DNA from 2 places in the Thioalkalivibrio sp. AKL8 genome. Region 1 is predicted to be linked to the other one. Evidence: predicted binding sites of a transcription regulator. Region 1 holds the regulator's gene; the other holds the start of a gene.
The links. The regulator sigma-54, encoded in region 1, starts transcription at its own class of promoters, with help from an activator protein. The targets are predictions, from matches to a motif close to TGGCANGNTNCNTGCTT.
Positions count from the first base shown of each region.

Region 1 (4,179 bases):
TCGTCGCCGACCAGCTTGCGGTCGGGTGCTGCATGTTCGCCGTGCACGAAGCGAAGATCCAGGCGGTTTCCCATGGCCTGGATCAGGCTCTCCACGTTGATGTCGCGGGCGATCCCGCCTTCTCCCAGCGCCTCGTTCATGGCAGACGCTGCGCGCCGGAATCGCGGCTGGAGGCGGGTTCCACGGGCTTAGTCCTCGCTGAAGCGGCGCACGAGTTCCTGTTCCAGGGCCGTCGCATCCCCGGCCCGGCGCAGCGCTCCGATGGTGTCTGGCTGCGACAGGCCGCGGGCGAGTTGGGCCAGCAGGTCGAGGTGGTCGCCGGTGGCGGCCTCCGGGACCAGCAGTGCGATCAGGATATCGACCGGCTCGTGATCCATGGCGTCGAAGTCGACGCCCTTTTCCAGGCGCAGCACGGCCACGCGCGGCGCCTCGAGATCGGCCAGGCGGCCATGGGGAATCGCAACCCCATGGCCGAGACCGGTGGATCCGAGTTTTTCGCGTGCGGACAGGGCCTCGAAGATCGCATTGCTTCCTGGTCCCGTGCCGTCACCTCCGCCGGCGAGGAGGTCCGCCAGGGCCTCCAGGGCCCGTTTCTGGCTGGAGCACTCGGGTTGCAGGCCAATGCGCTCGGAGGTGATCAACTCGGCAATCGTCATGGATCAGGAGGCCTGCTCGCGGTTGCGCTGGGCACCTTCGGCGCGGTGGTGGTCCTTGACCTTTTCCTTGTGCTTGATCAGCTGACGGTCGACTTTGTCGATCAGCGCGTCGATTGCGGCATACATGTCCTCGTGAGAGGCCTCGGCGTGGATGTGATTGCCGCTGACCTGGAGATTCGCTTCGGCCTGGTTGTGCTGATTCCGGGTCTTCTCGTGGGTCAGCACGACGTGGACGTCGATGACCTTGTCGAAGTGGCGCTCCAGCTTCGCGAATTTCTCGTTGACGTAGTCGCGCAGGGCGTCGGTGATGTCCACGTGGTGGCCGGTCAGGTTGATCTGCATGGTCAGGACTCCTTGGTTACTTGCTGCCGGTGGGCATCGAGGCCATCTGCCGGCGTTCGCTGGATGAAGGGATGTGCATCGCCTCGCGGTACTTGGCCACGGTGCGGCGCGCTACGTTGATGCCCCGGTCCGACAGGACCTGGGCGAGCCGGGCATCGCTGAGCGGCTTGTTCGGGGGTTCGTCGCCAATCAATTCGCGAATCATGGCACGGATGGCGGTGGCGGAACACTCGCCGCCATCGTTCGTGCCGACATGGCTGGAGAAGAAATACTTGAACTCGAAGACCCCGCGCGGGGTGTGCATGTATTTCTGCGTGGTAACCCGCGAGATGGTCGATTCGTGCATCTCCAGGGTCTCGGCAATGTCGCGCAGGATCAATGGCTGCATCGCGACGTCGCCATGCTCGAGAAAGCCCTGCTGGCGGTGGACGATCGCCTCGGCGACCCGCAGCAGGGTGTCGTTGCGGCTGTGCAGGCTCTTCAGGAACCAGCGTGCCTCCTGCAGCTGATCGCGCATAAAGGCGCTGTCGCGGGCATCCGAGACCTGGCGCACCATGCCGGCGTAGAGGTCGTTGATGCGGATGCGCGGTGCGATCTCCGGGTTTAGATCCACGCGCCAGCCCTCGGTGGTGTGGCGCACGTAGACATCCGGGACCACGTATTCCGAGGTGGCGGAGCTGATCTGTGCGCCGGGGCGCGGGTTCAGGGTGCGGATCAGATCCAGTGCGCGGGCCAGTTCGTCCGGGTCGCGTACGCCGGACTGGCGCTGCAGGGCCTTGTAGTCGCGCTTGCCCAGGCTGTCCATGCCGTGTTCCAGGATCGCCCGTGCGGCCTCGCGGGCCGGGGCGTCCGGGGCCAGTTCGCGTAGCTGGATCTCCAGGCACTCCCGCAGGTTGCGCGCGCCGACCCCCAGCGGGTCGCACTGCTGAATCCAGTGGAGCACTGCCTCGACCTCGTCGACGCCGACGGTTTCATCCTCGCCTCGGCTGATGGTCTCGGCCAGGGTTTCCAGGTCACCCTCGAGATAGCCGTCGGGGCTGATGGCGTCAATCAGGGCCGCCCCGATGCGCTGGTCGCGCGGTGTCAGATGGCTCAGATGCAGCTGCCACAGCAGGTGATCCTGCAGGCCCTCGCCGTCGTCGTCGCTGGTGTTTTCCAGCGGGTCGCGGTCATCCACGCCCTTGTTGGGTGTCGGGGCCGGTTCGTAGATGTCGTCCCAGCGGCTGTCGGTGGTCAGTTCCTCGGGGATCACGTCATCGCTGGTGGTGGTGGCCTCCATGCGATCGCCTTCCACCAGCTCGCCGTCCTGGTTCAGGCGCTCGGTGTCGGCCTCGGCCTCTTCGTCCTCGACCTGTTCGAGCATGGGGTTGCTCTCCAGCGCCTGCTGGATCTCCACCTGGAGCTCGAGCGTGGACAGCTGCAACAGGCGGATCGCCTGCTGCAGTTGCGGGGTCATGGTCAGCGTCTGACCCAGCTGCAGATTCAGGCCGGGTTTCAGCATCGCGTATTCGGAGCGAGGGTGGGCATTGGTGGAATCTTAAAGCCTGCCTTGTGGTTTGTGCACCGACCGGGCCGCATGTGGGGCGCTTTCACAGGCGGAAGTTCTCGCCGAGATAGACCCGGCGCACCTGGGGATCGGCCAGCAGCTCGTCCGGTGTACCGGCGGCCAGCAGGCGTCCCTCGCTCAGAATATAGGCCCTGTGGCAGATGCCGAGGGTCTCGCGCACGTTGTGATCGGAGATCAGTACGCCGATGCCGCGCTGGGCGAGATGCCGAATCACGTCCTGGATGTCGCCCACCGAGATCGGATCCACCCCGGCGAAGGGCTCGTCCAGGCAGATGAACTGCGGATCCCCGGCGAGGGCGCGGGCGATCTCGGCCCGGCGACGCTCCCCACCGGACAGCGCGATGCCCGGGCTGTGGCGCACGGTCTCGAGCTGAAACTCCTCGATCAGGGCGTCGCCAATGCGGCGGCGCTCGTGGCGATCCAGCCCGGGGCGCAGCTCGAGCACGGCCTGCAGGTTGTCCCACACGCTCAGGCGGCGAAAGATCGAGGCCTCCTGCGGCAGGTAGCCGAGGCCGGCGCGCGCGCGTACGTGGATGGGGGCGCGGGTGATGTCGCGCTCGCCCAGGGTGATGCGCCCGGCATTGGGACGGATCAGCCCGACCAGGCTGTAGAAGCAGGTGGTTTTGCCGGCCCCGTTCGGGCCCAGCAGGCCGACCACCTCGCCGGGCGCGAGGTCGACGTCCACCTGGTCCAGCACCGTGCGCTGGCCGTAGCGCTTGGTCAGCTCGCGTCCGATCAGGCGGTCGTTGGTTTGTGCCGGTGTGGCGGATGGGCTGGGGGCGGTGGCGTTCATTCGTCGTCGCGCGGCTGGATGGTGATGCGCACGCGCTCGCTGTCGCCTTCGCCGCGTTCGGCCTCGATCACGTCGGTCGTCAGGTCGTAGGTGATGCGCTTGCCGCGCGCCTCCTCGCTGGTGGTGATCACATGGGCCTGGTCGGTGAGGATCATGCGGTCCTCGTTCAGCAGGTAGTCGATGCGCAGGGCGGTGGCAATGCGCATCTCTCCGGTTTCCGGATCGGGTGATTCCAGGCGTGCCGGCTCGCCGTGGGCCTCCATTTCGTAGGGGCGGCGATCGCGGGTGCGCACGTAGACCTTGTCGGCCTCCAGGGTCATGTCGCCGCGGATTACGATCACGTCGCCGGTGTAGGTCCCCAGCCCCTGGCGTTCGTCCATCTCCGCGCGGTCGGCAGTGATCTCCACCGGCAGTGCCGGGCCCGCCGAGCCCTGCTGGGCGAGCGCGGGCGTGGCCAGCAGGGCTAGCAGCAGGAGCGCCGCCAGGCGGGCACCCGGTTGGCCCGGACGGTGGCGAAGGCTATGGGGATTCGGGGTCATGCGCGGGATCCTCCTCGCTCGTCTCGCTGTAGAGCGAGTACACGTCATGGAACAACTCTATGGTATCCCCTCGCGAGTCCACGCGCAGACCGGTGCCGCGCTGGAACAGGCCCGGCTGGTTCAGGGTGGAAAGGGCATCCGAAGTGGCGACCATGGTGTCGGTGGCGACGCGAACATCCCGCGAATCGATGATGGTCTCTACGCGTTCGCCGCGGGGCGGCTGTACGCCGTGGGTGGGGCCCACCAGGTCCAGGGTCACGGCGGCCGGTTGATGCAGTGCGG
Region 1 is NZ_AQYF01000007.1:81,198-85,376, reverse strand. It holds gene hprK (HPr(Ser) kinase/phosphatase) at 1-140, opposite strand, end outside; gene G335_RS0106100 (PTS sugar transporter subunit IIA) at 189-656, opposite strand; gene hpf (ribosome hibernation-promoting factor, HPF/YfiA family) at 660-998, opposite strand; gene G335_RS0106090 (RNA polymerase factor sigma-54) at 1,015-2,499, opposite strand; gene lptB (LPS export ABC transporter ATP-binding protein) at 2,588-3,358, opposite strand; gene lptA (lipopolysaccharide transport periplasmic protein LptA) at 3,355-3,897, opposite strand; gene lptC (LPS export ABC transporter periplasmic protein LptC) at 3,878-4,179, opposite strand, start outside.

Region 2 (4,179 bases), on a different contig from region 1:
ATTGCCGGTGGTCTGCAGGTCGGCCTGGGCCGCGTTCAGTCCGCTCAATCCGATATTGAAGGGCATGGGGTGTTTCCTCCGTTAGGGTTCGTTCGACGCGCGCCGGCCGTTAGCCGCCAATCCGCCGTACATCCGAAAAGCTGATCTCGCCCAGGCCTTGCACGGTCAGTGCCAGCCCGGAATCATTGCCCACCGCGACGCTCTCCACGCGGGCATCCAGGAAGGTATCCACGGCCTCGGACTGGGTCCCGGAGCGGGCCGTGGCCTTGAACTCGTAGACGCCCGGGGGTGCGAAGGTCCCGTCGTCGCGCATGCCGTTCCAGCTGAACTCCTGCAGGCCGCTGCCGGCGGCCCCCAGGTTCATGCGGCGGATGCGCTCGCCGTTCGGGCTGTACACGTCGATCTGCAGCTCCTCCGTGGAGCGATCCAGGTCCACCGCACCCTTGACCATGCCGTCCGGACCCAGCTCGCCGAATTCGACGGGAACCAGCACGTCCTTGCCTACCAGGGATGCCGCCTGCAGCGTCTGGTTCTGCCCCAGCGACTGCGCCAGCTGTTGGAACGACTTGGACAGTTCCTCGATGCCGGTCACGGTCGAGAACTGCGCCATCTGGCCCAGGAAGTCGCCGTTGTCCATCGGCTCCATCGGGTCCTGATTCTCCAGCTGGGTCGTCATCAGCTTGAGGAAGTCGGACTGGCCCAGGCGGTCCATGTCCTTGTCCTGTTTCTGCTCGGGGCGCGAGAGGCCCAGGCGATCCAGCAATTCGGGGGATATCTGTGTCATCGATGGCTCCCTAGCCTTGACCGATCTGCAATGTGCGCTGGAGCAGCTGACGCGAGGTCTCCATCACCTCCACGTTGGCTTCGTAATTGCGCGAGGCGGACATCATGTTGGCCATCTCCTCCACCACGCTGATGGCCGGACGGAAGATGTAGCCCTCCTCGTTGGCCTGCGGGTGATGGGGTTCGTAATGCGCATGCGGCGCCGCCTGCGACTCGGTCACGCCGGCCACCCGCACGGAGGTCGACGAACCGTTCGGGTTGGCCTGGTCCATCACGCTCTGGAACAGCACCTGCTTGGCTCGATAGGCCTCGTCGGGGTTGGTCGCGGCGGTGTTCGCGTTGGCCAGGTTCGAGGCCACGGTGTTCAGGCGCACCGACTGCGCCGACAGCGCCGAGGCGGAGGTATTGAACAGGCTGAAAAGGTTGCTCACGACATCGATCTCCCGATCAGGTCCGCGTTAAGGAAACACTGATTGATGTACACGCTCGCGCTCGAGTCGCTTTTGCGTGCGAATAAGGCGCGGTGACTGCCGTGCAGTCATTCTGCACAAAGGAACCGCAACGCCGTTCCCGCGCCCGTTTTTGATAACAACGGGCGGCCGACCCCCTACTTTCTATGACTTGCGGGGGTTGGAACCCCAGGTCCCCCGATCCTGCGTTGCGGCACTTGCCGGTAGAACCACTACCGGCTGCGCACCGCGCCTTGGCTCGGAAAACCTGGGGTACCAACGCGAGTGTGTACATTAATCAGTGTTTCCTTAACGATCGCCCCGCAGGGCTTCGCGGATGCCGGAGACCCGGCGATTGAGGAATTCCAGGCTGCTCTGGTATTGAACGGCGTTCTCGGCAAAGGCGGCCCGCTCCATCTGCGGGTCCACCGTGTTGCCATCCAGCGACGCCTGCGAGGGGACGCGGTAAAGCGCCTCGACCTGCCCGTTCATCGCGCCGGCGTTGGGGTCGAGATGCGCCGCCTGGCTGCGCGCCATGGGCAAGCTATTGCCGCCGCCGGCCGCGGATTCGAGCACCGCACGAAAATCGATATCCCGCGCCTTGTAGTTCGGGGTATCCGCGTTGGCGATGTTGGAGGCCAGCAGCTCCATGCGCTGCGCCCGCACATTCACCGCCTGCGGAGAAATACCCATCGCCTTGTCGAGAGAGAGACTCATCGCTTCCGTCCTGTCCGCCCGTGGCGGACCCTCGCTTGGAGAACGGGGCGCACCGATTGCGACCCTTCGCAGGGGGACTGAAGCAATCGTTATGCCATTCTCGAGCGGCGTGCCGCAGGGGCGCAGGCACAGCGGGCAGCCAGGGGAAGGGATGGAACGACTCGCCGCCCGCATTGCACGGGCGTTCCCGGGAATCAGCCCCGGGGCTGGATTACGTCAGGACTTCAGACGAAGTACCGAGCCGTACTCGGTTCGTACGGTCTCGAAAGCCTGGGTATAGGGCCCTGCGGTCTCGGAAGCGCCAAGAAACAGATACCCGCCCGGATTCATCTGCCGGGCGATAGCGTCAAGAACCTGTCGCTTGGTGTCGCCCGAGAAATAGATCAGCACGTTGCGGCAGAACACCAGGTCGAACTTGCCCAGCGCCGCATAGCTGTCGATCAGGTTGAGCTTCTGAAAGCGACAGCGCCGCTGCACATCCGGGATCACCTTGTGGCCATCCGCGACGGTCTCGAAGAAGCGCGCGCGCCGGCTCTCGCTGAGCCCGCGCACGATGCTCAGGCCGTCGTACACGGCCCGCCGCGCATCGTCCAGGATCTTCTCTGACAGGTCCGTGCCCAGAATGGAGACCGGTACCTTCCGGGCCGGCCGCGACTCCTCCCATTCCGAGACCACCATCGAGATCGTATAGGCCTCCTGCCCACTGGAGCAGCCCGCGGACCAGACCTTGATGCTGCCTCCCTTCGCGGCCAGTTCCGGCAGCAGCACGTGGCGCAGGATCTCGAACGGAAAGCCATCGCGGAACCAGGACGTCTCGTTGGTCGTCATCGCATCGATCACGCGGGTGCGCAGGCGCGGATTCGGGGCCTGCCGCATCGCATGCAGCAGTTCCGGGACGCTCTTGAAGTCGAACTCGTCGAGCAGCCGCGACAGACGACTGGAAACCAGGTACTGGCGGCTGTCACCCAACACCAAGCCGCAGCAGTCCTGCAGGAAGCGGGAGAACTCCTCGTAGTCGCGGGAATCGATCACCGAGTCATCCCTGAGCGCTGTCCATCGTGATTAGGCATCCTGATGACGAATCCTTGACCGGGGCCGCTTGGCCGGAAAACCGGGGTGATCCCGAAGATCGGATCGAGTATACGGCGTCGCGCGCATGGCACCATACACACCGACTTCCGGCCACCCGTCGCCGCTCCGGGCTTGCCGGGCGGCAACGCGGTTCCGCCCGACCGGTCATTCGGCCTGCTGACTCTCGCGCCCGGTCTGATCCAGTACGGCATTGGCCAGCTCATCGGGATTGAACTTGGAGAGAAAGGCATCCGCGCCCGCGCGCTTGACCATGTCGGTATTGAACTCACCGCTCAGCGAGGAGTGCAGCAGCACCTTCAGGTCCTTCAGCGCGGTGTTGTCCCGGATGCGCGCGGTCAGGGTGTAGCCGTCCATGCGTGGCATCTCGATATCCGAGATCACCATCTCGATCTGGTCACCCACCGGCCCTTCCGCGGCCTTCTGTTCAAGGAAATCCAGTGCCTCCTGGCCATCCTTGAAGACGTCGTATTCGAAACCGAGGCCCTTGATCGCCCCCTCGATCTGCTTGCGCGCCACCACCGAGTCATCGACGATCACGACCTTGCGCCCGCTGGCCTCTCTGGCGTTCTCGCGGATGGATGGCGAGACCTCGCTGGGCAGCGGATTGACGATGGAGAGCACCCGTTCGACGTCGATGATCTCGACCAGCTTGTTGTCGATCTCCGTGACGGCCACGAGGAAGGATTCGCGCCCGGTTCCGCGCGGGGGCGATTTCACATCCTGCCAGTTCACGTTGACGATGCGATCCACCGCCGACACCCAGAAGCCCTGCACCGAACGATTGAACTCGGTGACCACCACTTTCTGCTCCCCGTTGTCGACCGCCCCGACGGCGCCACGCAGGCCCATCGCTCGCGCCAGGTCAATGATCGGCACGGTACCGCCACGCAGCGACGCCACCCCGCGCACCACGCTCATGGAGCCGGGAATCTGACGCAGCGGTGGCGACGGAATCACCTCGCGGACCTTGAAGACATTGATCCCGAAGGTCTGCGACCCGCCCAGATGGAACAGCAGCAGCTCCATGCGGTTCTGCCCCACCAACTGGGTTCGCTGATTCACATCGTCAATGAATTGACTCATCGTGCCGCTCTCCTTGCCCCGATTGCTCTAGGCACCGGACAGGCCTCAAAGGCCA
Region 2 is NZ_AQYF01000009.1:116,661-120,839, reverse strand. It holds gene flgE (flagellar hook protein FlgE) at 1-66, opposite strand, end outside; gene G335_RS0109915 (flagellar hook assembly protein FlgD) at 110-784, opposite strand; gene flgC (flagellar basal body rod protein FlgC) at 795-1,214, opposite strand; gene flgB (flagellar basal body rod protein FlgB) at 1,542-1,949, opposite strand; gene G335_RS0109900 (protein-glutamate O-methyltransferase CheR) at 2,166-2,981, opposite strand; gene G335_RS0109895 (chemotaxis protein CheV) at 3,186-4,124, opposite strand.
Region 2: flgB (flagellar basal body rod protein FlgB) is a predicted target of sigma-54. The motif match lies at 2,030-2,046, and genes of this name have one in related genera.